Marinagarivorans cellulosilyticus: one gene and its partners. The main gene of each other region encodes a partner of the protein of the gene in region 2 in a complex. Links are inferred from orthologs where the notes say so. Each region holds a gene or a part of one and is shown on either strand. Other genes may lie near its edges. The genes, in order: dnaN, dnaX, holA and MARGE09_RS18905.

Evidence for each region.
Region 1: the proteins of dnaX (region 2) and dnaN are in contact, whole or in part, in a cryo-EM structure (PDB 8GIZ), measured with the Escherichia coli proteins. The link is inferred for Marinagarivorans cellulosilyticus from one-to-one orthologs.
Region 3: the proteins of dnaX (region 2) and holA are in contact, whole or in part, in a cryo-EM structure (PDB 8GIZ), measured with the Escherichia coli proteins. The link is inferred for Marinagarivorans cellulosilyticus from one-to-one orthologs.
Region 4: the proteins of dnaX (region 2) and MARGE09_RS18905 are in contact, whole or in part, in a cryo-EM structure (PDB 8GIZ), measured with the Escherichia coli proteins. The link is inferred for Marinagarivorans cellulosilyticus from one-to-one orthologs.

What each region holds. Positions count from the first base shown.
Region 1 is NZ_AP023086.1:1,094-8,204, forward strand. What follows is about bases 1-2,773. They hold dnaN (DNA polymerase III subunit beta), read left to right. Parts: upstream 1-721; coding sequence 722-1,825; downstream 1,826-2,773. Other genes in these bases: recF (DNA replication/repair protein RecF), read left to right, coding at 1,929-2,773. In the rest of the region: more of recF, read left to right, coding at 2,774-3,035; gyrB (DNA topoisomerase (ATP-hydrolyzing) subunit B), read left to right, coding at 3,057-5,477; MARGE09_RS00025 (error-prone DNA polymerase), read right to left, coding at 5,605-7,111. UniProt on the Escherichia coli protein: Confers DNA tethering and processivity to DNA polymerases and other proteins. Acts as a clamp, forming a ring around DNA (a reaction catalyzed by the clamp-loading complex) which diffuses in an ATP-independent manner freely and bidirectionally along dsDNA.
Region 2 is NZ_AP023086.1:1,257,153-1,264,482, forward strand. What follows is about bases 1,924-4,915. They hold dnaX (DNA polymerase III subunit gamma/tau), read left to right. Parts: upstream 1,924-2,454; coding sequence 2,455-4,377; downstream 4,378-4,915. Other genes in these bases: MARGE09_RS05035 (transposase), read left to right, coding at 1,924-2,313; MARGE09_RS05045 (YbaB/EbfC family nucleoid-associated protein), read left to right, coding at 4,425-4,757; recR (recombination mediator RecR), read left to right, coding at 4,791-4,915. Also shown: MARGE09_RS05020 (DUF6931 family protein), read left to right, coding at 1-100; MARGE09_RS05025 (PAAR domain-containing protein), read left to right, coding at 129-422; MARGE09_RS05030 (alpha/beta hydrolase), read right to left, coding at 443-1,267; more of MARGE09_RS05035, read left to right, coding at 1,504-1,923; more of recR, read left to right, coding at 4,916-5,384; rnd (ribonuclease D), read left to right, coding at 5,384-6,523; MARGE09_RS05060 (YcgL domain-containing protein), read left to right, coding at 6,520-6,816; MARGE09_RS05065 (YcgN family cysteine cluster protein), read left to right, coding at 6,813-7,277; MARGE09_RS05070 (SlyX family protein), read left to right, coding at 7,280-7,330. UniProt on the Escherichia coli protein: Part of the beta sliding clamp loading complex, which hydrolyzes ATP to load the beta clamp onto primed DNA to form the DNA replication pre-initiation complex.
Region 3 is NZ_AP023086.1:1,781,583-1,788,896, reverse strand. The notes cover bases 2,478-5,453. They hold holA (DNA polymerase III subunit delta), read left to right. Parts: upstream 2,478-3,428; coding sequence 3,429-4,478; downstream 4,479-5,453. Other genes in these bases: MARGE09_RS07090 (ribonucleoside-diphosphate reductase subunit alpha), read left to right, coding at 4,885-5,453; MARGE09_RS07100 (LPS-assembly lipoprotein LptE), read left to right, coding at 2,873-3,442; leuS (leucine--tRNA ligase), read left to right, coding at 2,478-2,787. Also shown: more of leuS, read left to right, coding at 196-2,477; more of MARGE09_RS07090, read left to right, coding at 5,454-7,314. UniProt on the Escherichia coli protein: Part of the beta sliding clamp loading complex, which hydrolyzes ATP to load the beta clamp onto primed DNA to form the DNA replication pre-initiation complex.
Region 4 is NZ_AP023086.1:4,622,247-4,629,378, reverse strand. The notes cover bases 2,267-5,060. They hold MARGE09_RS18905 (DNA polymerase III subunit delta'), read left to right. Parts: upstream 2,267-3,055; coding sequence 3,056-4,066; downstream 4,067-5,060. Other genes in these bases: MARGE09_RS18895 (TatD family hydrolase), read left to right, coding at 4,705-5,060; MARGE09_RS18900 (PilZ domain-containing protein), read left to right, coding at 4,224-4,574; MARGE09_RS18910 (RluA family pseudouridine synthase), read right to left, coding at 2,267-2,924. In the rest of the region: MARGE09_RS18920 (amino acid aminotransferase), read left to right, coding at 1-581; MARGE09_RS18915 (cyclic di-GMP phosphodiesterase), read left to right, coding at 756-1,985; more of MARGE09_RS18910, read right to left, coding at 2,241-2,266; more of MARGE09_RS18895, read left to right, coding at 5,061-5,481; transcription elongation factor GreB, read left to right, coding at 5,478-5,957; MARGE09_RS18885 (head GIN domain-containing protein), read left to right, coding at 6,264-7,055; MARGE09_RS18880 (GntR family transcriptional regulator), read left to right, coding at 7,112-7,132. UniProt on the Escherichia coli protein: Part of the beta sliding clamp loading complex, which hydrolyzes ATP to load the beta clamp onto primed DNA to form the DNA replication pre-initiation complex.

The DNA of each region.
Region 1 (7,111 bases), 1.3 Mb from region 2 along the record:
GGTAAGGAGCGTTCGCAAGAAGAATTCTTCCATACGTTTAATGCGCTATTGGAAGGTGGCCAGCAGATTATTCTCACTTGTGACCGCTACCCCAAAGAAATTAACGGTTTAGAAGAGCGCTTAAAATCGCGTTTTGGCTGGGGCTTAACGGTGGCTATCGAGCCGCCCGAACTCGAAACCCGGGTGGCGATTCTTAAAACCAAAGCAGACCAAGCACAAATGCTGTTGCCTAATGATGCGGCCTTTTTTATTGCGCAGCGCATTCGCTCTAATGTACGTGAGCTAGAAGGCACTCTGAAGCGTGTTATTGCGCACGCCCAGTTCACAGCAAGGCCTATTAGTATTGACCTTGTCAGGGAGGCTCTAAAAGACCTGCTGGCCCTGCAAGATCGTTTGGTGAGTATTGATAATATCCAGCGGGTGGTTGCCGAGTACTACAAGATTAAAGTGTCCGATTTACACTCTAAGCGTCGTAGTCGCTCTGTTGCGCGGCCTCGCCAAGTGGCAATGTACTTAGCTAAAGATCTCACTAACCATAGCTTGCCTGAAATTGGCGAAAGCTTTGGTGGCCGAGACCACACCACAGTGCTACACGCTTGCCGTAAAATTAAAGAGCTGCTGGAAGAAGATGCGGATATAGCAGAAGATGTTAAAAATCTATTGCGCACGCTCACGACCTAAGCCCGAAACTAAAGAATTAAACCTTTAAAGAGATCTCATCATGCAATTTTCTATCGCACGTGATGCCTTGTTAAAACCGTTGCAATTAGTCGCGGGGGTTGTTGAGCGCCGGCAAACAATGCCAGTGCTGGCCAATGTTTTGTTAGTGTTAGAAGACGACCACCTATCCTTAACCGGTACCGATTTAGAAGTAGAAATCGTTGGCCGCGTTAAAGTAGAGCAGGTTGCCGAAACCGGTGAGATCACCGTACCCGCTAAAAAGTTTTTAGATATCTGCAAAAACTTACCCGATGGCTCAACTATCGACTTCACCTTAGAAGATCAAAAGGTCAATGTGTTCTGTGGCAAAAGCCGCTTTAACCTTAGCACCTTGCCAGCCAGTGAATTCCCGGCCGTAGAGCCAGGCGCAGACGACTTAGTTTTTAATACTCAACAAAAAGAGATTAAACGCCTAATCGAGCGCACCGGTTTTGCAATGGCGCAACAAGATGTCCGCTATTACCTTAACGGCATGTTGTGGGAGCTACGCAGCGGTTCTTTGCGCGCTGTAGCAACAGATGGCCACCGTTTAGCCATGTGTACCCGTGCGGTAAACGTAGAGTTTGACGATGTTAAGCAGGCCATATTGCCACGCAAAGGTGTTGTGGAGTTATCCCGTTTATTGAACGAGCCAGAAGGCAGTGTTCAGCTAGTATTAGGGGCTACTCATATTCGTGCACATACCGCCGACTTTACTTTTACATCCAAGTTAGTCGACGGTAAATTCCCAGATTACGAGCGTGTATTACCGCGCAACGGCGATAAAATTGTAATGGGCGAGCGTGAAGCGCTACGCCAAGCATTTACCCGCACAGCTATTTTGGCTAACGAAAAGTACCGCGGTGTACGCTTTGTACTAACGAGCGGCATGCTAACGGTAACTGCAAATAACCCAGAGCAAGAAGAAGCCGAAGAGCAAATATCGGTTGATTACGAAGGCGGTGATCTCGAAGTTGGCTTTAACGTAAGCTACCTTCAAGATGTTTCGAGTGTTATCGACTCCGACAAAATGAAGATGACCCTGTCTGATACCAACAGTAGTGTATTGATAGAAGATCCAGAAAACACAGATTCGGTATACGTTGTTATGCCTATGCGCCTTTAGTTATCCAATTTTTAACGGCTTATTGTCCTATTTACTTTCTTGGCAAAGCTAAGCTGCGGCTTAGTTTTACCAAGAAGGCCTCCTCTTATAGTCATACCTACCAATGCCCATTACTCAACTAAAGATCAACGGCGTTAGAAATCTTACCAATGTCGAGCTTGAGTTATCTGAGGGGTTTAACTTTTTCTATGGTGAAAACGGCTCCGGCAAAACCTCTTTATTAGAGGCTATAAGCTTGCTGGCGCATGGCCGTTCGTTCAGAACAGTTAATTATCGCCAGCTTATCCAGCACGAACAGCCCCACATGTCTGTTTTTGCTGAGGTGGCTCAACAGTCTGGTATAGCGAGTAAGGTTGGAGTGCTCAGGCCGCAAAGAGGACAATCGACGTTTAAAATTGATGGTTCACCAGTATATTCATCTGCTAGCTTAGCTTCATTGCTACCTTTGCAGGTTATTAACTCTAAGTCTTTCGACTTGCTGGATGGCCCGCGAAAGGTTCGCCGGGGAATGTTTGATTGGCTTGTGTTTCACGTGAAACATGAGTTCAGTGTTTTGTGGCGAGATTACACAAAGGCAGTAAAGCAGCGCAATAGCCTGCTACGACGTGATAAAATAAGCGGTTATGAGCTTGCTCCATGGGATATAGAGCTAAATCGTTTAGGTATTAGTATTGATGCATTAAGGCAAGAATGTTTACAGCCGTTCTTGGATAAGGTGGATACTCTGATACCCGACATAAATTTACCCAAAGAGTATCGCGTAGATATTGAGTATCAGCGGGGCTGGACAGAAGGTCAAACGTTAAGTGAGGCCTTAACAGAGAGTTACGCAAAGGATCGAAAGTACGGTTATACCACCTGTGGTGCGCATAAAAGTGAGTTAAAAGTTTTAATTAATAAGCAAGCAGCGGCAGAGGTTCTATCGCGTGGGCAGCAAAAGTCGCTGATTGCGGCTTTCATGTTTGCGGAATTACAAATATTCCAGCAACTAATGAATAAACCCAGTGTTTTACTTATTGATGATTTACCGGCTGAACTGGATCAGCAGCATATACAGTGCCTAGCTAATTGGTTGTTAGACTTAGATACACAGGTCTTTGTTACAGGCATATATGCTGAAGATATGGATAGGCTAAAGAATAAAATGAATAATAAACCTTGCAAGGTGTTTCACGTGAAACATGGCGAGATTAACGAGTGTAACCCCTAACACCTGAGGGAGAACGCCATCATGGCAGAACAACAAGATTACGATTCGTCCAGTATTAAAGTCCTTAAAGGGCTTGATGCAGTACGCAAGCGCCCCGGTATGTATATTGGCGATACAGATGACGGTACAGGCTTACACCATATGGTGTTTGAGGTCGTCGATAACTCAATTGATGAGGCGTTAGCGGGGCATTGTTCAGAAATTCGTGTCGTTATTCACCCTGATGATGCCATTAGTGTTTCTGATAATGGCCGTGGTATTCCTACTGAAATGCACGAAGAGGGTGTATCAGCCGCAGAAGTTATTATGACTGTACTGCATGCTGGTGGTAAGTTTGACGATAACACCTATAAGGTCTCTGGTGGCTTACACGGTGTGGGTGTATCGGTAGTTAATGCCCTGTCAGAAACTTTACGCTTAACGATTCGCCGCCAAGGTCAAGTGTTTGAGCAAACCTATCACCACGGTGTTCCTGCAAAGCCTTTGGAAGTTATTGGCGAAACAGACCAGCAGGGCACCAAGATATACTTCAAACCGTCTGATCAGACGTTCACAAATATCGAATTTCACTACGAAATACTGGCAAAACGCCTGCGTGAACTCTCGTTTCTTAATTCTGGTGTTCGCATCGTATTACACGATGAGCGTACAGGTAAGGAAGAAGCATTTGAGTACGAAGGTGGTTTGGCGGCCTTTGTTGATTACTTAAACCAAAATAAATCGACAATAAACAAGGTTGTTCACTTCACTAAAATGCATGACGACGGTGTAGCCGTAGAGGTTGCGCTACAGTGGAACGATACCTTCACTGAAAACATCTTCTGTTATACCAATAATATTCCGCAGCGCGATGGTGGTACTCACTTAGCGGGCTTTCGCAGTGCGTTAACACGCTGCTTGAATAGCTATATTGAATCTGAAGGTTTTGCTAAAAAAGAAAAAGTTGCCACAACTGGTGACGACGCCCGTGAAGGCCTTACTGCTATCGTTTCGGTAAAAGTCCCAGACCCTAAATTCTCCTCGCAAACTAAAGATAAACTGGTTTCAAGCGAAGTAAAAACCGCTGTAGAGCAGGAAATGGGCGCAGCGTTTAACGAATTTTTATTAGAAAACCCACAAGAAGCCAAGCTTATTGTTGGCAAAATGATGGAAGCTGCCCGCGCTAGGGAAGCCGCCAGAAAGGCCCGTGACCTTACCCGCCGTAAAGGTGTGCTCGATATAGCAGGCTTGCCTGGTAAGCTTGCAGACTGCCAAGAAAAAGATCCAAGCCTTTCAGAAATATACTTAGTGGAAGGGGACTCAGCCGGTGGTAGTGCCAAACAAGGCCGCGACCGCAGAACCCAAGCCATCTTGCCGTTAAAAGGTAAAATTCTTAACGTAGAAAAAGCCCGCTTCGATAAAATGCTATCGTCTGCAGAAGTCGGTACGCTTATTACGGCATTGGGTTGTGGTATCGGAGCGCAAGAATTTAACCCCGATAAACTGCGTTACCACAGCATTATCATCATGACGGATGCTGACGTGGATGGTTCTCACATCCGAACGCTATTATTGACCTTCTTCTTCCGTCAAATGCGCGAGCTAGTAGAGCGCGGCCATGTGTTTATTGCACAGCCACCGCTGTATAAAATCAGTAAGGGTAAACAAGAGCAATACCTAAAAGACGAGGCCGCACTTGAGCAGTTTTTAACGAATGCCGCTATCGAGTCTGTAGAGCTTCATGTTGCTGAAGATACTCCTGCTGTGCCGGGTGAACAACTAGAGACCTTAGTGGTGGAATTCCGTAAGACAATGGCAGTTATCGACCGCTTATCCAGAGTCTATCCACAGGAAATCCTCGAGTTACTCGTACACTCTAAAGCCTTAAACGCCGAGGAATTAAGCGATTCTTCAGCGGTAGAAGCTTGGGTTAGCGTTATTCAAGAAGGCCTTACCCCTATTAATGCTGCTAGTAAAACTCACACTTACAACCTAACAGTACAAGAAGATAAAGAGCGCAATATCTTTATCCCTGTATTGAATACCATGGCGCACGGTTTAGCGGAAGATACGCGTTTTGGTTTAGAGTTTTTTGAATCGCCCGATTACAAAAACATGCTTAAGCTGGGTGAGTTACTAGATGGTTTATTGGAAGACACTGCCTATGTTAGCCGTGGCGAGCGTAAACAGCCTGTAGCTAACTTTAAGCAAGCCCTAGAGTGGATTATGGCGGAGTCTAAGCGTGGTTATAACATTCAGCGTTATAAAGGGCTGGGTGAGATGAACCCCGAGCAATTATGGGAAACCACAATGGACCCAGAATGCCGTCGTATGTTGCAAGTAACGATTGAAGATGCCATCGGTGCAGACCAAATATTCACTTGCCTTATGGGCGACCATGTGGAACCGCGTCGTGAATTTATCGAAACTAACGCATTAAATGTTTCTAATTTGGATGTTTAATCGATTTTAGTTTTTTGAAACCCAAGCCCGTAGCGTTAAAAAACGCTGCGGGTTTTTTTATGCCTAAAACAAAACGGCAAATATTTTCACGTTGTTCCTTAGTAATTATTTCTGAATCCTTTCACGGTTAATGAAAATCCCGAGAGCGAACCGCGAGGTTTTCTAACAGGCCAGTGCAGTCTTCTAAACGCCCTGCGATTACATGGGTTACATCGCCTTGGCGTTCTAACCGCCCAGTAATTATTAAACATTTAGCCCCCAGTAACGCCTGCCGAAAAACACTTTGTGTGTTCTTCCATACCACCACATTGGTATTGCCTGTTTCATCCTCTAGCGTTAAAAATACAGTGCCCTTAGCGGTGCCTGGGCGTTGGCGGCCGGTGACAATACCTGCAACACGCACGAAGCCACCGTGATTAATGCTGCTAAGCTCTGCAAATGATTTACAGCGGCGTATGCTTGGCTGGTTGCGTAATAGCGCCATCGGGTGGCGGCGTAAACTAAAGCCAAGCATTTGGTAGTCAGCTTGAATATGCTGTGCTTCGGCGACTGTGGGTAATATATGGTCTGCATCATTGCTGTGAGAATAAAATAAATCGTCTGCGCTTTGGCTCAATGCCCCGCTTTGCCACAGTGCTTTTTGTCGATTACCGGTAATACTGGCTAAGGCATCCGCTTTAGCTAGGCGTTCTATATCCGCCGATGTTAAGCCGGTTAATTGTTTAAATGCGCTAAGGCTATTAAATAAATGTTCAGGTCGCGCAGCAATTATTTTTTTAGCGCTAACTTCGCTAAAACCTTTTATTTTTAAAAACCCCAGACGTACAGCCCAGCCTTTTTGGTAGGGCACCACTTGATGGGACCAGTCACTAAAATTAGCATCGACCGGTAAAAAGCGAATACGGTGGCGAATACCATCTTGAATTAATTGTGAGGGCGAATAAAAGCCCATTGGCTGGCTATTCAATAATGCGCAATAAAAGGCCTCGGGGTAGTGGCGTTTCACCCAAGCAGAGGCATAACATAAAAGCGCAAAACTGGCAGAGTGTGACTCTGGGAATCCGTAGCCGCCAAAGCCTTTTATTTGATTAAATAAACGCTCGGCATAATCGCGGCTGTAACCGTTGTTTAGCATGCCCTCGATAAAACGCGTTTCAAATTGTAGCAAGCGGCCGTTTTTACCAAAGCTGGCCATGGCCCTGCGCAATTGGTCGGCTTGGCCGCCACTAAAACCCGCTGCCACCATCGCTAAGCGAATGGCTTGCTCCTGAAATATCGGTACACCCAAAGTGGGCTTTAATACCGCTGCAACAGCATCGTTTTCGTAAACAACAGGCTCTAGTTTATTGCGGCGCCGAATATACGGGTGCACCATATCGCCTTGAATAGGGCCGGGCCTGACAATGGCAATTTGAATCACCAGATCATAAAAACATTTGGGCTTAAGCCGTGGCAGCATGGCCATTTGCGCACGGGATTCGACTTGAAAAACGCCAACACTATCGCCAATTGATAACATGTTATATGTGTGTGAGTCGTCTTTTGGAATATGGTGTAATTGCATTGCTGGCGCTATTGGGCCGATGCCATTAATGGGCAGGCGAAGCTTATCGATGTAACTTAATGATAAACGC
Region 2 (7,330 bases):
CGATGCCGAGCAAGCTAAAAATCGCTACCCGACGTATTTTGCGCAAGGCTTCGACTTAGCGCGCGGTGGCAGTGGTCAAGTACAACCGCTTGTTAATTAACACAACGAACCTACGCTGAGGAACACCCATGGGAAAGCCCGCATCACGCATTACCGACATGCACGTATGCCCGCTCAGTTCGGGGCCAGTCCCGCATGTGGGCGGCCCCATCGTCTCGCCGGGCGGCCCGACGGTATTAATTGGTAAATTGCCCTCTGCCACACTTGGCAGTACTTGCGTTTGCGTTGGGCCACCCGATGTGGTGGTGATGGGTAGCACCACAGTGATGATCTGTAAAAAGCCCGCTGCGCGTATGGGCGATAGCACCGCGCATGGCGGCAAAATTGTGGTCGGCTGCCCTACTGTATTGATTGGGGGGTAATTGGTCAGCTGGGAATGTGGTTACTGTGCTGTAATGCTTCGTTGTTCTAGAGCGCGTAACCGTTCGGCTATGGTGGGCCAGTGTTTGAGCCAACAACAGTTATGGTCGCTGTCGATTAGATTCAGCTCCGCAAGAGGGTCGTTGCTGAGGGCTTGTTTTATGAGTGTTGGCGGAATATTGCGATCATTTTCGCCAGCATAGTGCCACCGAAATACCGTGCTAGATAGCGGTAATTGTCTACTGGGGTTTGATGACTCCTTCAGTGGAAGGAAGTTGTGATGCTTGGTCCAAGCGTCAGGGTCTATGTTGCCGGCTAGGGTGACAATACCCGCTATGTCCTTGCGTTTTTGTGCAATAAGCATGGCTAAAGTGCCGCCCCCGCTGTGGCCAATCAATACTAAGGGCTTGTGCCCATACTGTTGCTGAATTTGGTTTAGCGCGTCATTTAATACTTCGGCCACTTGTTGGTTGTAGCGGGCGCTGGTCCACCAGTAGGGTTCACAGGGGGCTGGTGGTACTGATGTAAACCCGTAGCATGGGCGCTCTAGGTATACGCTATCTTGCGGTGTTGCCATCATAAGTTTAAGCGTAAGTTTTTGTCGGCTAGTGGGGTTGCTGCTTTGAATGTATCCGCGCTTCCAGGGGCGGCCATCGCCTTCTAGGTAAATATATCGCCAGCCAGGGGCTTGGTTAGTGTATTGGCTGTACGTAAAAAGCGGCGGAAAATTGTCGACAGCGAATTGCTCGATAGCGCAATGATCACACTTTAGCGTGCTACACCCTGTTATAACGCAAAAGTGAAATGTCATGCAGAACCAATAGCGCGCAGAGGTTAGAAGCTTCATAGTATTCGTGTGAATATAAAGACGTAAGTATCCTAACAGATAAATGAGTGATCGAAGGGGATGCGACCATTGTGTTTTTAGGTTAAAGTTCGGCCCCGTAAATACGCATTAGTGTTTGGATGTCGGCTTTGGCGTTGTATTTAGAACGTGCCTAATAGCTGACGGTTATCATTAATCGTATCTCACCGTGATTATCAATACACATCACTGTTTTAGCCAAAGGAGAGTCATGCGTTATGCCTAGGTTACCCCGCTTACAGATAGCGGATATCCCTCAGCATATTGTCCAGGTAGGGCACAACGGTTTATCGTGTTTTTTCGATGATGAAGATTATGAGTTTTATTTACAGAGCTTAAAGTCTGCCGCCGAGCAATATAACGTGAATGTTCACGCTTATGTTTTGCTACCCAATATGATACAAATTGTCGCAACACCCAAGATGGCTAATGGCGTTTCGTCATTAATGCAGTCCTTGGGGCGCCGCTATGTTCAATATGTAAACCACCGTTATAAGCGCTCGGGTACGCTTTGGGATGGGCGCTATAAGTCTAGCTTGATTGACAGTGCTTCCTATTTGCTGAGCTGTTATCGTTACGTCGAGCTCAAGCCCATGTACAAAGGGTTATGCGACTCCCTGAATGACTATCCGTGGTCGAGTTTTCGCCATCATGCGGGCCTAGAGCATAGCCCGCTTATAATCGATCACCGCCTTTATGATGCCTTAGGTGAAACGCGAGTTGAGCGTTGCCAAGAGTATCGACGCTTATTTCGTTATGATTTTGATCAACGTTTATCTCAATATATTGCCGAAACGATTAAGCTTGGGCATGTGTTAGGTGGTGATGCGTTTAAAGATAAAATCGAGCAAGTTGCGAACCAGCGTGTAAGACCGCTTAAGCGGGGGCGACCGCGCAAAGATGCGGAAGAGCTAAATGATGACATGGCTGATGACGCGGCTAAGACCGAGCCTGTTATTACCGACCCAAATATGCCAGTAATAAAACCAACACTGGCAGCTTCTGCGCAATGGCCTTTAAAAAGCTAGTATCGACTCAGGCAATGAGCTTCATTGCCTGATATTCACGCTTTGCTATAACCCCTTTCGTAACTCCGCTATAATGCCCCGTTGTTTTGACTTCTAATTTTTAACCGTGCGTAGCTATTGTGTACGCATTAGGGTGAGCGAGTGAGCTATCAGGTATTGGCCCGGAAGTGGCGGCCGCGTATTTTTCGTGAAATGGTTGGGCAAGAGCACGTCTTAAAGGCGCTCATTAATGCGCTTGATCATAATCGTTTGCATCACGCTTATTTGTTTACCGGGACGCGCGGTGTCGGTAAAACGACTATTGCACGGATTCTGGCAAAGTGCCTTAACTGTGAAACAGGCGTAAGCTCCGAGCCTTGTGGCCAGTGCCCGTCTTGTATGGAGATCGCCGAGGGGCGCTTTGTCGACCTTATTGAAGTCGATGCAGCCTCGCGTACACGGGTTGAAGACACCCGCGAGCTACTCGACAACGTTCAGTACGCGCCAACGCGTGGTCGCTATAAGATCTACCTGATCGATGAGGTGCACATGCTGTCTACGCACAGCTTTAATGCACTGCTTAAAACTTTAGAAGAGCCGCCCGAGCACGTTAAATTCTTGCTGGCAACAACAGACCCGCAAAAATTGCCGGTAACGATATTGTCGCGTTGTTTACAGTTTAATTTAAAAAACATGTCGCCCGAGCGCATAGTGGATCACTTGCAATTCGTTTTAGGCGAAGAGGTTATTCCTTGTGAAGATGCTGCCTTGTGGCAGCTGGCGCGTTCGGCGGACGGCAGTATGCGGGATGCGCTTAGCCTAACCGACCAAGCTATTGCGTTTGGTGGTGGCAAGGTGTCCGATGCTGATGTCATTGCCATGCTTGGCACCATCGACCATAAGTTAATCGAAAAACTTGTACGTGCGCTCATTCATGGTAGCGGACCAGAGGTATTAACCGCTGTCGCTGAGTTTTCTGAGCACGCCCCAGATTACTATGGCGCACTGGGTGAGTTAATTACTTTTTTGCACCGCCTTGCAATTGCGCAGGCCATGCCGGAAGCGCTGGACAATAGCTACGGCGATCGCCAAACCATTTTAGAATTGTGCCAATTGTTACCGCCCGAAGATGTACAGCTTTTTTACCAGACAGCTTTAATCGGGCGCAGAGATTTACATTTATCGCCAGATCCGCGTTCGGGTTTAGAGATGACACTGCTGCGCATGTTAGCGTTTAAGCCACAAGGCGTGGCCGATGTGCCTACGCAAACGCTTGCGCGCACTGCCGCTCAGACAGAGGCGCCGGCTGCAGCGGTACCCCATGAACCCGCACCGCCAGAAGCGACCCCTGCTCAAGATATACCGCCAGCGGTTTTACCTTCAGCGGCTCCAGAGCCTCGTCAGCAAGTCGTCGAGCGGCAACCTGTCACAGCACCGCCGGTTGAGGCCACTCCCCCGTGGGAGAACCAACAGGCGCCCGCTCCAACGGCACAACCCAACACGTTAAAAGCCAACGCGGTAACAGAAAGTCCAGAGGTCGCCGATACCGCAAAAAAGTCCCTTGAGGCGCTATTGAATGCGCCTGAATTATCGGGATTAAAACCAGCCTCGCAAATTGCTTCGCCGCCGCCTAAACCCGCTGAGTCACAAGTTGTGCCGGTTCAGGCTCCTGCCGAGGCACCTCGAGACCCTCTAAGCGTTAAGCCCGAGCACTGGCTTTCGGTGTACCATAGTTTGGGAGTGAAAGGGGTTTTGCAAAGCACTGTGGCTAACTGTGCTTTAGTGAATTGCGAAGACGGGCACTTTTTCTTTTGTTTAGATCAAAACAAAGGCGCATTGTTTGATGATTCGCATAAGCAGCGCTTTAATGATTTGCTCAACGATTATTTTCAGACTCCGGTTAAGGTCCATATCGAGCTGGCTGCAATCACGTCAGATATGATCACGCCGGCTATTGATGCTGAAAATAGACGCCAGCAAGCGCTGGCCGAAGCAATTAATAAAATGCAGCGCGAGCCCTTTGTGCAAGATTTACAGGCCCATTTTAGTGCCGTGCTGGATGTAGAGTCAGTTAAGGTGCACTAGCTCGCTAGTGTTTTTAATGAACCCCTTCAATTAAAGGTGTAGCCACTATGAATGGTCTTGGTGACATGATGAAACAACTGCAGGGAATGCAGTCGCAAATGCAAGAAAACATGGAAAAAATGCAGGAAGAACTCAGCAGGCTTGAGATTAACGGTAGCGCCGGCGCTGGCTTGGTTACTGTCACTATGAATGGGCGCCATGATGTGAAAAGTGTGAGTATTGATCAGTCGTTAATGACTGAGGATAAAGAAATGCTAGAAGACCTGTTAGCGGCTGCGGTGAACGATTGTGTACGAAAAGTCGAAGCCGAAAACAAAAGCCGGATGGGGAACTTAGCGGGCGGTATGCAAATGCCCCCGGGTTTCAAAATGCCTTTTTAATGTGCGACATGTTTTGTTACTCGGAGTTTTTTGGTGTATAGCCCTTTAATTAGTCAGCTGATTGAATCTTTACGGGTGTTGCCTGGTGTAGGGCCGAAGTCTGCTCAGCGCATGGCTTTGCAGTTGCTAGAGCGAAATCAATCGGGTGCTTTGCGCTTGGCTGGTGCTTTAACGCAGGCTTGCGAAAAGGTTGGGCGTTGCGAAAGCTGTCGCACATTGACCGAAGAGACCGTGTGCAGCCTTTGTAAAAGTACGCGTCGCGATGCCAGCTTGCTATGCATAGTTGAGATGCCTGCCGATGTTTTTGCTTTAGAGCAATCGGGCACTTTCTCGGGTAAGTATTTTGTCCTTATGGGTAAGCTTTCACCGCTAGATGGTATTGGCCCCAAAGAGTTGGGTTTAGAGCAATTAGCGCATCGCTTTGCCGTTGGCGAAATTGACGAAGTGATTATAGCGACCAACCCAACAATGGAAGGCGAGGCCACAGCACATTACATTGCTGAAATGGCGAAACAACACAAACTGAAAGTATCACGTATTGCCCACGGGGTTCCTTTGGGTGGTGAACTCGAGTTTATTGATGGCGGAACTTTGGCGCACGCCTTAGCTAGCCGAAGAGAAATTTAATGGATGATGTACCTGTAAGTCCTGGCTCATTATTGCGCCAGAGCATTATTTTTATTAATGATGATGAAACCTTAGCCAATTATTGCAGCACTTGGTTGCAATGCCGTTTGTTGGCCGTTGATACCGAGTTTATGCGGGTTGATACCTATTACCCAATCGCGGCGTTAATTCAGGTTAATGATGGCAATGCCAACTATCTGATCGACCCTTTGGATATTACCGATTGGCAACCTTTGGCTAGTGTTTTAGCTTCTGATGACGTTATTAAAGCTTTTCACGCCTGCTCAGAAGACCTCGATGTTTTTAATACGCTACTTGGTGTATTACCCAATAAATTGTTTGATACCCAAGCTGCAGCGGCTTTGCTAGGTATTGGTGCTAGCGTAGGTTATGCAAATTTAGTCAATGAGTGTTTACAGGTAGAACTGCCAAAAGGCGAAACGCGATCCAATTGGCTAGCTAGGCCATTAAGTGATGCGCAAAATTTATACGCGGCACTGGATGTAGATTATTTATTTGAACTCACCGTGCTGCTTGAGCAGCGCTTGGCGGCTAAAGAGCGGCAAGCATGGGTGTATGAAGAAAGCCAAGCGATTATTGATAATTATATTGCGAATGCAGACCCGTCTAGTGGGTTCTATAAATCCAATAATACATGGCGCTTGAACGCACAAGACCTTATCGTGGCAAAGCAGCTATTCGATTGGCGCGAAATTACCGCGCGAGAGCGCAATATACCGCGTACCCGCATTTTAAAGGATGCTCAGCTCTTTGAAGTTATTCAACGAAAACCGAATGCGCTTGCTCAGTTAAAAGCTTTGGGTTTTCACGATAGTGCCATTCGAAAGTTTGGCAAAGCCATTTTGAGCTTACTTGACCCTGCCGAAAATTCATCGGCTGTTGAATTAAAAGCTTCGCAAAAACCACTGACTAAGGCTCAGCGCGAGCGCGTAAAAGGGTTAAAGGAAACTGTAAATTCTATTGCCGAGCAATATGGTATCGCACCTGAAATTCTTGCCCGTAAAGCGGATTATCAAATGGTGGCAAGAACTACTCCGGCTGATAGCCGAGATGTGGATGCCTTGCTCACTTGCCTGCAAGGGTGGCGAAAACAATTCTTTGAAAGTATATCTCTATGACGCAAAAAATAATTTGTGATATTTACCGTAGTGCGAAGAAAGACGGCCTGTATTTATATGTGCCTAAATTGAAAGGTTTAGCCGATGTGCCAGAAGCGCTGCTTGATATGTTTGGCCAACCGCAACTGGCTTTTTCGATGGTGCTAACACCGCAGAAGCAGTTGGTAAAAGAAGACATTACTAAAGTGCTGGCGGCGTTGAATGAAAAAGGCTACTTTTTACAGTTACCACCTGTGAATGAGGATGATTATATGCAGGCGGTTAACCAGCACAATAGTAAGCTTGCGAAGTGACCCAGCCTAACACTGAATCCAAATTTTGGTGGCGCCAAGGCTTAGATGCCTTAAACAGCGACCAATGGGAACAGCTATGTGATGGTTGCGGTTTGTGTTGCTTACACAAGCTCGAAGACGAAGAAACCGGTGAATATCACTACACAAGTTTGGCGTGCGATTTGTTAAATACGACGTCTTGTGAGTGTGGCGATTATGAAAACCGTACTGAGCGGGTGCCTGAGTGTCTTAAATTAACCCAGCAGAATTATCATCAAGCCCTACCTTGGCTGCCAAATAGCTGTGCTTACAAGCGTGTAGCGCAAGGCCTAGATCTGCCACGCTGGCATCACCTTCGGGCGGGGGGAAAAGCGCTAATGCATAAACACGGTTTATCTGTAAGTGGCAAAGTACAGCATGCTGCAGGTATTGATGAAGATGATTACCAAGAGTATGTCTTGCAGTGGGTCGATGGGGAATAAATATGAATAATGATATTGTTGAATTGCAGCAGCGGCTGGCCTTTCAGGAAGAC
Region 3 (7,314 bases), 520 kb from region 2 along the record:
AACGCTCATGCCAGCAATCACGGTTTGAACATTTACCCTGCTGCGCCATAAAATTCAGGCTTATTCACGCTAAGGGCCAAGCAATTTGGCATCGGGCTATCGGCACCGTTTTATTTAGCCTGCTCAGGCCCTATAATCACAAGCTTTTTGCAAAGGCAGCGCCTTTGCCTCACTGGGTTAGAGATCAAACAACTGATGAACGAGAATTACAATCCGTCCGAGATCGAACAAGACGCGCAGCGTTTTTGGTTAGACAACAACAGCTTTGCGGTAACAGAAGATACCAGCAAAGAAAAATTCTACTGTCTTGCCATGTTCCCCTACCCCAGTGGCCGCCTTCATATGGGGCATGTTCGCAACTACACCATTACCGACGTTATTTCGCGCTATCAGCGCATGCTGGGCAAAAACGTATTGCACCCTATGGGTTGGGATGCATTTGGTTTACCGGCCGAAAACGCCGCCATCAAAAACAATACCGCACCGGCAAAATGGACGTACAGCAACACCGACTACATGCGCGACCAACTTAAAGCCCTAGGCTTTGGTTTTGATTGGAGCCGCGAAGTCACCACCTGCAAACCCGACTACTACAAGTGGGAGCAATGGTTCTTCACGCGCCTGTACGAAAAAGGTTTGGCCTACAAAAAGGTATCTACCGTTAACTGGTGCCCAGTAGACGAAACCGTATTAGCTAACGAGCAAGTCGAAGATGGCTGCTGCTGGCGTTGTGGCACCAATGTCGAGAAAAAAGAAATCCCGCAGTGGTTTATCCGCATTACCGATTACGCCGAAGAACTGCTCAACGACTTAGATAAACTACCGCATTGGCCCGAGCAAGTTAAAACCATGCAGCGCAACTGGATAGGCAAAAGCCGCGGTGTAGAAATGCGCTTCGACTTAACAACGCCGGTAGCCGAGCACACAGGCTTCGAGGTCTATACCACCCGCCCAGATACCATTATGGGCGTCACCTACGTAAGCTTGGCTGCCCAGCACCCCATCGCACTAGAGCTGGCCAAAACCAATGCCGAGCTAGCCGCCTTTATCGAAGCCTGCAAAGTGCAATCGGTCAGCGAAGCCGACATGGCCACCATGGAGAAAAAAGGCTTTGATACCGGCATTACCGCTGCCCACCCCATTACCGGCGAGCCCGTTAGCGTTTGGGTAGCCAACTACGTATTGATGGATTACGGCTCCGGTGCCGTTATGGCTGTGCCCGCACACGACGAGCGCGATTACGAATTTGCCAAAAAGTACAACCTTGCCATTAACCAAGTGATCGCCCCTAGCGACAGTACCGAAATCAACTTGGCCGAAGCCGCATTTACCGACAAAGGCGTACTGGTTAACTCGGGCGAATTCGATGGCCTCGATTTTAACGGCGCCTTTACCGCCATCGTGCAAACCTTAGAGGCCGCCAACAAAGGCCGCGCCACCACCAATTACCGCTTGCGCGATTGGGGCGTTTCGCGCCAGCGCTACTGGGGCACCCCCATCCCCATCTTTAATTTAGCCGCCGGTGGCGAAATTCCCGTACCGGCGCACAAGCTGCCTATATTGCTACCCGAAGAAGTCGAAATGGACGGCGTGCAATCGCCCATTAAAGCCGACCCCGAATGGCGCAAAGGCAATATCGACGGCCAAGCAGGCGAGCACGAAACCGATACCTTCGATACCTTTATGGAATCTAGCTGGTACTACGCGCGCTACACCAGCCCCAATGCCGATAGCATGCTAGACCCCGACAAAGCCAATTACTGGCTACCGGTGGACCAATATGTCGGCGGTATCGAACACGCCATTTTGCACTTGTTGTATGCCCGTTTTTTCCACAAACTCATGCGCGATGAAGGCCTAGTAAACTGCGACGAGCCTTTCGACCGCCTGCTGTGCCAAGGCATGGTAAACGCCGAATCCTTCTTTATTAAAGAAGGCGGTCGCACCGAGTGGATAGCCCCCGCCGATGTCCGCGTTGAGCGCGACGAAAAAGGCAAAATGATCAACGCCTTCCATGCCGAAACCGAGCAACCGCTAGAATTTGGCGGCGTGATCAAAATGAGCAAATCGAAAAACAACGGGGTAGACCCAGAGTACGTGGTGCGCGAATACGGCGCCGATACCATTCGCCTATTCAGCATGTTTGCCGCACCACCAGAGCAAAGCCTAGAGTGGACAGATTCCGGCGTAGAAGGCGCCAGCCGCTTTATTAAAAAACTATGGCGCGCCGTACACCTACATTTGGAAGCTGGTGAACCCGGCCCGCTTACGGTAGATGCGCTAACGACCACGCATACCGATTTGCGCCGCAAAACGCACGAAACCATCAACAAAGTCAGCGATGATTTTGGCCGCCGCCAAACGTTTAATACCGCCATTGCCGCCGTTATGGAATTGCTAAACGACGTCAGCCGCAACGCCGACCGCGCCACACCACTGGGCTTAGCGGTAGAGCGCGAGGCGCTAGAATCCGCCGTGGTTATGCTTGCGCCGATTATCCCCCATGCCTGCCATGCACTCTGGCAAGGCTTAGGGCACGGCAGCAATTTGCTGGATGCACCTTGGCCCAAAGTGGACGAAGCCGCCCTAGTGCGTGCAAGCGTAACGATTGTGGTACAGGTTAATGGCAAAGTGCGCAGCAAGCTCGAACTACCGGCCGATGTCAGCAAAGGCGACGCCGAAAAAGCCGCTATGGCCGACGAAAACGTTATGCGTTTTATCGACGATAAAACCGTGCGCAAAGTGATCGTAGTGCCTGGCAAGCTGGTTAATATCGTCGCCAACTAAAGCGCCGCCCGCCTTGCACCTAGGTGCAAGGCGCATTCACTACAATCAGTATTGCCTGCCACCCGCTACTCGAGACCCGCTAACCATGCCCTCAGCCACGCCGCGTTTAACATCACTTCGGTTTGCCTTAATCGGCTTATTGGCCCTCACCATTACCGCTTGTGGCTGGCAACTTCGCGGCTTTAATAAAGGGCAATTGCCGCCAGAGCTCGCCTTAAAAACCGCCGACCCTTACGCCGCAATTGCTCGCCAACTGCAGCAAACCTTGGTACGCCGCGGCGTAAAAATTACCCCCAGCGCACCACTCACGCTCTGGTTAGATACCGAAGAGCTCGAAAAGCGCACCGTAGCCGTTACCAGTATTGGCGCGGCAGCCCAGTACGAGTTGCGCCTAGAAATTGCCTACAGCTACACCCCCAAAGGCGCGCAGCCTGCATTGCCCACCACCCTAACCACCCAGCGGGTATACGACTTTATTCCCGGCACCAACTTAGCCAAAGCCGAAGAGCAGCAAACCCTCGTCAAAGAAATGCGGCAAGAACTCATCAACCGCATTTTGCTGCAAAGCATGAGCCATACAAACACCCTAACAGTGCCAGCACAAAGCACCCAAAGCACCAGCGCCCACACGAGCAGCAGCCATGGCACGCATTAATGCAGAACAACTGCAAAACCACTGCAGCAGCCCGTTACTGCCGGTTTACTTTATCACCGGCGACGAACCGCTATTAGTGCAAGAATCCTGCGACATGCTGCGCCAAGCCGCCCGCACACAAGGCTTTAGCGAGCGCGAGCTGTACCACACCGACGCCAACCTCGACTGGCAACAACTGCTGCAAAGCGCCAACAGCATGAGCCTGTTCGCCGAGCGCAAAATTATCGAGGTGCGCAGCCACACCGCCAAACCCAACGATGCCGCCAAACAAGCACTGCTGGAATACTGTAAAAACCCAAGCCCAGACACCCTGCTAATACTGGTCTTCCCCAAAATTGACCGCGCCACGCAAAACGCCAAATGGTTTAAAGCCGTCGATAGCGTGGGCGGCACACTGCAAATATGGCCTATTAGCCCCAAGTTTTTCCCGCGCTGGGTCGATTTGCGCTTAAAGTCTGAAGGCTTGCGTGCCAGCAGCGATGCCGTAGGCATACTCGCCAGCAAAGTCGAAGGCAACCTACTGGCTTGCGTACAAGAAATTCAAAAACTTAAGCTCGTTAGCGACGATGGCGTGATTGACGGCCGCACTATGGCCAATGCCGTCGTCGACAGCGCCCGTTACGATATCTTCACCCTAGTAGACCGCGCCACCGGTGGCGATGCACGCGCCGCCACACGTACACTGCAAGGCCTGCGCGAAGAAGGCACCGAAGCCACCATTATTTTATGGGCGCTATCGCGCGAAATTCGCGCCCTCAATGCACTACTGTTTACCAAGCAAAGCGGTGGCAGCATTGAAAGCGTGGCTAAACAACACGGTATTTTCGACAAACGCATACCCTTAGTACGCCAAGCCTTGGGCCGCTTAAAAGCGGGCCAACTGCGCCTGCTATTACGCCAGTGCGCGCTGGCCGACCGCGCCATTAAGGGCGCCAGTAAACAAGATGCTTGGGGCTTAATTAACGACATTACATTAATGCTTTCTGGCGTGCGTGCTTTGTCCACAAAAGCGCTTCAGCAACAGCTTAATCAGTAAAGGTTTATTTCGGCATAAAAAGCTGGCGCCATAAAATATAATTGTCTTTGCGAACATATGCGCCACACCACTTTGCGCCGCGTCAATAACGGCGGCCCTTGGCGCCAGTTGTCCACAGAAATACCCACAATTTACACACAATTTTCCCCCTGCTTCCTCCAGTTGCAACTTTGCCCAAACCGCATTATCTTGTAGCCCGATACAGCACGACCCCCAACATATGGTGTTTTGCTCAGTTTTGGCGCGCTATTTTGTACACATCTCGTACATTTTTTAGTGCGCCGGTAAAGCACTGTCGTTCGGCACTACAAAATGACATTTTTTTAGGTCACGTTAGACCGACGCACACTCGAATAATTAGCCGCCACAATACAAGCACAAGTACAGCGCACCTTAGGAGATACCCATGCAAACAGATGCAGATTCAACACCGGCCGCCCCCCAAAAAGGCGCTCCAACAACGCCAGCTACAGCACCCTCTAATATGGCTGCCAATGCACCTGGGCAATTGCGTGTTATTAAGCGCAACGGCACTGTCGTACCTTACAACGACGACCAAATCAGCATCGCGATGACTAAAGCCTTTTTGGCCGTTGAAGGCGGTGTTGCCGCTGCTTCTAGCCGTATTCACGAAACGGTAGAAAAGCTCACCAATCAAATTAGCTCTACCTTCCGCCGTCGTATGCCATCGGGTGGCACTATCCACATCGAAGAAATTCAAGACCAAGTAGAACTAATCCTAATGCGCGCCGGCGAGCACAAAGTGGCCCGCGATTACGTTATTTACCGTACCGAGCGCGCCAAACTGCGCGAAGCGCAAAAGAATTTAAGCCGCACCGAATTCAAATACCCCGATGTTAACGTTAAGCAAGCCGATGGCTCTTTATTACCATTGGATGTGATTCGCTTAAACACCTTGGTCACCGAAGCCTGCGCCGGCCTTAGCCACACTGAGCCTAGCGCCATTCTTACCGAAGCCATGCGCAACCTTTACGACGGCGTAACCGAAGACGACGTAAACACCGCATTGGTAATTTCTTCACGCACACTGGTAGAGCGCGAGCCAGAATACACTTACGCTACCTCGCGCTTATTGCTCGACAAATTACGCTGCGAAGCCCTGCGCTTTTTAGGCGTGGCCGATAAAGCCACCCAAAGCGAAATGGGTAAGTTTTACTGCGAAGCCCTACCGGCTTACATCGAAAAAGGCGTAGAGCTAGAGCTATTATCACCCGCGCTTAAAGAATTTGACCTCGACTTACTGGGCAAAGCCATTATTGCCGAGCGCGATTTGCAATTTACCTACTTAGGTTTGCAAACCCTGTACGACCGCTACTTTATTCACAGCGACGGCGTGCGCATTGAATTGCCGCAAATTTTCTTTATGCGTGTAGCCATGGGCCTTGCCGAGCGCGAAGAAGAAAAGAACGAGCGCGCCATCGAGTTTTACCGCTTGCTTAGCTCGTTCGACTACATGTGCTCTACACCTACCTTGTTTAACGCTGGCACCTTGCGCCCGCAGTTATCCTCTTGTTACCTCACCACCGTGCCCGACGACCTACACGGCATTTACGGCGCTATTCAAGATAATGCCATGCTCAGTAAGTTTGCCGGCGGCTTAGGTAACGACTGGACGCCAGTACGCTCGCTAGGCGCTTACATCAAAGGCACCAACGGTAAATCACAAGGTGTTGTGCCTTTCCTTAAAGTGGCTAACGATACCGCTGTTGCGGTTAACCAAGGCGGCAAGCGCAAAGGCGCTGTGTGTGCTTACTTAGAAACTTGGCACTTGGATATTGAAGAATTCCTAGAGCTGCGTAAAAACACCGGCGACGACCGCCGCCGTACCCACGATATGAACACCGCTAACTGGGTACCCGATTTGTTCATGAAGCGCATGTTCGAAGATAAAGAATGGACGCTGTTCTCGCCACACGACGCACCCGACCTACACGATTTATTCGGCAAAGCCTTCGAAGAGCGCTACGAAGAGTACGAGCAAATGGCGGCCGAAGGTAAAATCCGTTTGTTCAAAACCGTGCGTGCACTCGACTTGTGGCGCAAAATGTTGGGCATGCTGTTTGAAACAGGCCACCCGTGGATCACCTTTAAAGACGCCTGTAACTTGCGTAGCCCGCAGCAACACGCCGGCGTTATTCACTCGTCTAACTTGTGTACCGAAATTACCCTTAATACCAAAGCCGACGAAGAAATTGCCGTGTGTAACTTGGGCTCGGTTAACTTGGCGCAGCACGTGGAAGATGGCAAGCTAAACAAAGCTAAAGTGGCCGCTACCATTAAAACCGCTGTGCGCATGCTCGATAACGTTATCGACATTAACTACTACAGTGTACCGGCTGCCCGCACCAGTAACATGCGCCACCGCCCTGTAGGCATGGGCATTATGGGCTTCCAAGATGCCCTGTATAAGCAGCACATTGCCTACAGCAGTAAAGAGGCCGTGCAGTTCGCCGACGAGTCTATGGAGCTTATCAGCTACCACGCCATCGAGGCTTCTAGCGAGCTAGCCGCCGAGCGCGGCAGCTATGGCACCTACGATGGTTCTTTGTGGAGCAAGGGCATTCTGCCTATCGATTCCATCAAAATCCTTGAGGAAAACCGTGGCGAGCAGTTCATCGAAATGAACCACGACACCACGCTCGATTGGGACACTCTGCGCGAAAAAGTAAAAACCCAAGGCATGCGTAACTCTAACGTAATGGCTATTGCTCCTACGGCAACCATTGCGAACATTACCGGTGTTAGCCAGTCTATCGAGCCTACGTACCAAAACTTGTATGTTAAATCGAACCTTTCTGGCGAGTTCACCGTGGTT
Region 4 (7,132 bases), 3.4 Mb from region 2 along the record:
TCCCTTTTGTCGACATGGCTTATCAAGGCTTTGGTGATGGCATTGAAGAGGATGCTGCAGGTTTGCGCTATATGGCTAGTGTATTGCCAGAGCTGCTCTTGGCTGTATCGTGCTCCAAAAATTTTGGTTTATACCGCGAGCGCGTTGGCATGGTTGTGGCCATGTGTCCAAGTGGCGGTGCATCGGTAGCGGCAACAACGCATATGCTGAGTATTGTGCGAGGTATTTACTCGATGCCTCCGGATCATGGCGCAGCAATTGTTGCGCACTTGTTAGCAAATGGTGCATTAGCCAACGAGTGGCGTGCGGAGCTTGATTCCATGCGGTTGCGCATCCAGCAACTGCGCTGTCAATTTGCCGATACGATGGCGGCTTTAGGTTATCCAGAGTTTCAATTTGTGGCAAACCAAAAAGGCATGTTTTCCTATTTGGGAATATCGCAACCACAGGTGACATGGTTGGCAGAGCAGAAAAGTATTTATCTTTTGAGTAGTTCTAGGGCTAGTATTGCCGGTTTGAGTCGCGATAACCTCGATTATGTTTGTCATTCACTAGCACAATCTATTACTGTAGCCGGCTGAGTTTTGTTCAAAGTGTGAGTTAGGAGTGGTGAGGAGGTCTCACTTTTTGCTGGTGTTAGCATCGTTGAGTGCTTGCTTTGGTCTCCAGATCCACTAAAGTGGAGTTATACATGGAAGTTGTTGAAAGAAATGCATTGCTAATATATGCATCAATACGTTCGCCCAAGGTGCTGAATGTCTGATACCACAGTTAAAGTACATGTTTCTGAGCTACGCGTTGGCATGTACATTTCTAGGCTTGATCGTGAATGGCTTGATACGCCGTTTTTGATGCAGGGCTTTTACATCGAGTCTGTCGATGATGTGAATACTGTGTGCCAGTACTGTGAAAACGTATGGGTGGATGTTACTCGCAAAGCAAAAGCCAGTGATAGCAGCTCTAATGCGCCAACGGCCTTTGCTAATGGTAATGCTAAATATCCCCATCAAGCCGATGTGTACCAAGAGCATCGCCGCAGTACTGGCTTCTTTGGTCAAGCTCGTACGCTGACTAAATCTTTACTCGACGATATTCAGCTTGGCGGCGCAATTAATACCGACGCCGCTAAGGCAACGGTGAATGAATGCGTGCAATCGGTTATTCGCCACCCTGACGCATTAATGTGGATGACGCGCCTGCGCAATGAGAGCGAATATACGGCAGAGCATTGTTTAAATGTGTGCATTCTCGCTGTGGCATTTGGTCGTCATCTAGGGCTCACCGAAGAAGAGCTGCAGCAAATAGGTTTGTGTGGTTTATTGCACGATGTCGGCAAAATGCGTGTGCCGCCCCAGGTGCTTAACAAGCCTGAGCGCCTCACCCCTAAAGAAATGCGCATGATGATGGCGCATACCATCCATGGTCGCAATTTATTGTTGAGTGCTGGTAATATCTATACGGGCGCTATTGATGTTGCCTATAGCCACCACGAGCGCGTTGATGGCACCGGGTACCCGCGAAAGCTTCCGGGCGAGGGTATTTCGCTTTTCTCGAAAATAATCGCAATTGTCGATGCCTACGATGCGATGACAGCCGATCGTTGTTATCAGCGAGCCAGAACCTCAACCGATGCCCTAAAAGTTATTTACCAAGAGCGCGGCAAGCAATTTGACGAGAAATTAGCCTTAGCTTTTCTTGAAACCGTGGGCCTATACCCGCCGGGTAGTATTGTGGAGCTTGTCTCTGGCCAAATTGGCATAGTCATAGAAGCAAGCCAAAAATATCGTCATTTGCCCTGCGTATCGGTTATTTTAAATGCTAGCCATAAGCATTTGGAAAAACCTGAAATGCATAACCTCTCCCTAATTGAAACCGAAGAATTGAGTAAAGATTACTTAATTCGCCGTGTTCACCCCGACGGTTCCTTTGGAATATCACTGCGCGATTTTCAAGAGCAAGGTCTTTTAAAATATACGGGCAGTTAGTCTCACTTCTTTTGCTGCTACTTTGTATTTTGTAATTATTCAGCCATAAAAAAACATTGCTCACTCGGAGGGCTGATTGATTGTTTTCTAAGCATTCGCGCGCCGGGCCTTACAGGGATTGTAAGGGGGAGAAAGCGCAGGAGCACGCTTTCCAGAGCGAGTGCATAGCGGCCATGGATGGCTTGAGTGGCCTAGAGAATGATCAATCTAGTGCTCAATTTCGTAGGTGGCTGAATAGTTACTGTATTTTTTGCGTTAAGTCAGTTTTTGTATAAAGCTCTCGAAGTCGGATGCATGGCTGACGTGCATGGGCTCTGCCGTTATTGGGTGGTCAAAGACAATTTTGGTTGCGTGCAGCAATAGTCGGGGTGCGCGCAGGTGCGAGCCTTCTATATTGTAGAGGTTGTCCCCGAGTATTGGGTGGCCAAGCTCTAAACAGTGGACGCGCAGTTGATGAGAGCGGCCAGTAATTGGCGATAGCTCGACAAGTGATGCGTTGACTTGCTCAAAGTAAGTTTTAACGGCGTACAGGGTTGTTGCTGGTTTGCCCTCGTCAAAGCACACTTTTTGTTTTGGCCGGTTTGGCCAGTCGCAAATAAGTGGAAGCTCCACTTGGCCTTCATCCTTTATGGGCTTGCCGTGAATAATGGCGTGGTAAGTTTTATGGACTTTGCGCTGTTCAAATAAGTGCCCCATAGCCTTTTGGCTAGCATGGCTTTTCGCAAAAATCATAATGCCAGATGTCGCCATATCCAGCCTGTGTACAACGCGCGCATTGGCATTGTAGCTTAGCGCTTGTGCGTGAAGACAGTTGGGCTCTGTTCTTCCGGGTACGCTTAATAGGCCTTCTGGTTTGTTGAGTATTAGCAGGTGTTCGTCTTCAAAAATAATATCTAATGCAGGCATAGGGTTGATGGTCTTTTGAATATAGAGGAGCATTCTAGCGTAGGCCGTGTAATAAACCTTGCGCTTGGCATTATCGCAAGAAAGCAGCGGCGCTGGTATGCTGCCCCTTATTATTGATTGCGGCACTGTTGCGGCATTTTAGGCGCTGTTAAGGTTGAGTTTTTATGAGTTCCCCATCTGCTGTGGTTTTTGCCCAGCCGCCATACCCTTGGTTTTATGATTATTGGCAGCAATTTGTTGCGCAGGTGAATAGCCAACGCTTACCGCATGCGGTATTGCTAAAAAGTATTGATGGTATGGGAACGCGAGCTTTGGCGATGGCTATGGCCCAGTTTTTATTGTGCCGCGCGCCAGCAGAGGCGCAATCGTGCGGGCGCTGCCGTGGCTGTGAACTAGTGGCCGCAGGTTCGCACCCAGACTTTGCCTTTTTAGAACCCGAAGAGGGCAGCCATGTTATTAAAATAGCCCAAGTGCGTGAGCTTTCACGAGTTGTTGCGAATACTGCGCAGCAAGGTGGCCGAAAAGTTATTTTGGTTGCACCGGCCGAAGTCATGAATGTTGAGGCGGCTAACGCGATTTTAAAAAACCTCGAGGAGCCTTCTGGCGATACGGTATTTTTATTGGTTGGTTATCAGGCCGCGCGCATATTACCCACCATTCGCTCGCGTACATCGCAAGTGGCGTTAGCTACACCAAGTTGGAGCGATGCCTTAAGTTGGCTTTCGCGCAACCAAGTAAACCAGCCAGAGGTTATTTTAAAAGCGGCTGGCGGGGCCCCAGTGAAAGCGTTGGAATGGCTTGATGGCAATCAGCTGGATATTCACAACGATATTGCCCAAGCGTTAGCCAAAGGGCTGAATGGCAGCTTATCGCCTATCGATGCGAGTAAAAAGCTGGCCGCGTTTGATCTGCCTGTTGTGTTTGGGGTGGTGTTACAGTGGCTGCAGCGTGCTATTAGGGTAAGTTGCGCTAATGTGCACGATGATTTAGAGGTTGTGGGAATCTTGGCCCAGTTGCTGCCAGTGCATCTATACTCATTACTGGACACGGTGCAAGGGCGAATGGGGCAGTTAAACGCAGGCAGTAACCCTAACAAAGTTTTAGCGTGTGAAGAGCTAATGTTAATTTTGCTAGGTTTTAAAGCCGAGCAGCAGCGCTTGGCGCGCCAAGCCTAGACACTGGCGCCTTAAGCGATTATTGTTCGCAGCAAAATAGGTAAAGGCTTCGTTTGGCGAAGGCTTTACTCGCTGGAATTAACTAAGCCAAACTTCACTACGCAGCAATGCTACCGAATACAGATGTGAAGCGAAATAATAAAAAAGAGGCAAAATTATGCAGGGTATTGGCGGCGCTCGTAACGGCATACTGTCGTTAACCATTCGCGATAAGGCAGTGCTTTACGCGGCTTACATGCCGTTTATTAAGCACGGCGGTTTGTTCATACCGACTAACAAATCCTACAGCTTAGGCGACGAGGTTTTCATGTTGCTTAACCTAATGGACGAGCCCGAGAAAATTCCGGTTGCTGGTAAGGTTATTTGGATCACCCCTAAAGGCGCGCAAGGTAACCGTGCTGCCGGCATTGGTGTTCAGTTCGATGGCGACGATGATACCGCAAACCGCAAAATAGAAACTTACCTAGCGGGCACTTTAGAATCTGATCGCCCCACGCATACGATGTAACAATACATAATCTCGTTTAGAATATATTCCTTTAGTGGCTGTGGTCTTGTTGCTGCAGTTGCTACGTTTCGAAAGGCCGCTTGCGGCCTTTTTTATGTTTTTAGATTCCATTACCAACTTGAGGTGCTCCATGCTTACCGATTCACACTGCCATTTAGACCGGCTAGATCTTTCTAAAAGCGACAAAAGTGTTGAGGTGGCATTGGACCAAGCGCAAGCTCGGGGGGTGAGTCGTTTTTTGTGTGTGTGTATTAGCGACGAAAACCGCAAGGCCGTGCTGGATATTGCCGCTAAACGCGATAATGTTTTTGCCTCGGTAGGTATTCACCCGTGTGATGTGGGTGAGCAAGTGGTTAGCGACGCCACTTTAACCGAGTGGTCTTCAGCACCTAAGGTAGTGGCGCTGGGGGAGTCGGGCTTAGATTATTTCCACAGTACTGATTTTGTGGCTCAGCAAAAGCAGAGTTTTGCCAATCATTTAATCGCGGGCAAAGCGCAAAAATTACCTGTTATTGTGCATACCCGCAACGCTAAAGAAGATACGCTTGCGCTAATTGAAGAGCATGGCTGCCGTGAGGCATCGGGTGTTATGCATTGTTTTACTGAAGATTGGGACATGGCCAAGCGAGCGATGGATCTTAATTTTTATATCTCAATATCGGGTATTGTTACCTTTAAAAATGCCGAAAGCCTACGCGATGTTGTACGCAAAACACCGTTAAATTATTTGTTAGTCGAGACAGACTCGCCCTATTTAGCGCCTATCCCTTATCGCGGAAAGCCCAATATGCCTGCGTATGTGCGTGAAGTGGCTGAATATGTTGCCGATTTAAAGGGGGTTAGTTACGACGCCCTCGCGGAAGTGACAACCGCGAATTTTTTACGTTTATTTAATCGCGCGCAATGAGCCGCTCTGCTTATATTACCCGTGCCGGTTATGAAGCGTTAAATGCCGAGCTTAAGCAGCTATGGAAGGTGGAGCGCCCCGCGGTTACTCAACAAGTGCACGATGCGGCTGCATTAGGAGACCGCAGTGAAAATGCGGATTACATTTATGGCAAAAGGCGCTTGCGCGAAATTGATCGGCGAGTGCGCTATTTAGCGAAACGCTTAGATGTAATTACCGTAGTGGATTACTCCCCCCGGCAAGAAGGTAAGGTATATTTTGGTGCCTATGTTGCGCTGGAAAACGAACGGGGCGAAGTCGCACATTACCGTATCGTCGGCAGTGACGAAATTGATGCGCACTCTATTTGTATCTCTGTTGACTCACCAATGGCCAAAGCGCTTATCGGCAAAGCGGTAGATGACGAGATAAGCGTGCGTACACCCACGGGTCTAGCTGAGTGGTGGATTACGGCGATTCAGTATCAGCCGTTCTAGCGTAGGTGCGCCGCGAAAGATTGTGTAGGGTGCACGCAGAGGCTATAAACCTGCCTGTACACCTAAGCTATAACACCCAATATGCACGCTAGTGCAGCTGATACACAATTTTTCCTGCCAATAATTGCTCGCAACTTACTGTTATAAAAGACTTTTAATCTTAGTGTTGAAAAGGGCGCCATGTTTTTTGGGGCGGCTGGTTGCGCATCTGAGTTATGGTGATATAGTTGCATATAACACCGGTTGACGGCAACGCCAGAAGCGGTAGCTATTTAAACAATTATTTACACCTCAAAGGGGAAGACTATGAAATTTATGCCAGTAGTTATCGGAGTGTTGTTAGCGTGGGTAATGGTGATTTGTACGCAAACGGCATTAGCAGAAGATGTTATAGAGCGTACGGTTGCCATCAGTGATGTTACTCAGTTGCAAATTGAAGGGGATGGCTCCTTAGTGTTGCGCATAGGTGAAGCGCCGCAACTGAAAATGACAGCGGCAAAATCGCAGCTCGATAAAATCAAGGTGGATGCAAAAGGTAATACTTTGCGCATTCGCAAAAATAATCGCTGGGGGTGGTTTTCTGAAAACTCGAATATCGCCTACGACGTGACATTAACGCAACTGCAATGGTTAGAAGTGTCGGGTGGAATGTCGGTGGATGTCCTCTCAGCAGTAACGGCAGATAACTTCGAATTAAAAGTGAATGGTGGCAGCACAATTAACTTTGCCGAGCTTACGGTTAAAAATAAAGTGCATTTTAAGTTAAATGGTGGTTGTGAATTTAACGTGGCCCAGTTAACTGCAAAGGAGTTGGATGTTAAAGGAAACGGCGCATCAGATATTACAGTGGCGGGTAGGGTTCGAAAGCAAATACTGAAATTTAATGGCGCTTCAGACTATAAAGCTTACGCGTTGGAAAGCCATGTGGCCGATGTTCATAATTCGGGCGCAAGTGATGTTAAATTGTGGGTAAAAGAAAAACTAGATTTACATCTTAATGGCGCAGGTGCGGTTTATTACTACGGTAACCCAGAAGTTTATTCACAAATATCGGGTGTTAGTGATGTTGTTCGTCAAGGTGATGTGCCACCTAAATAAGGTTGTATTTTTACATGCAGCTAAGTGTTGTTACTCATTAATATTGAGGTATGCCTATGCAAGATCAGTGGAATGAT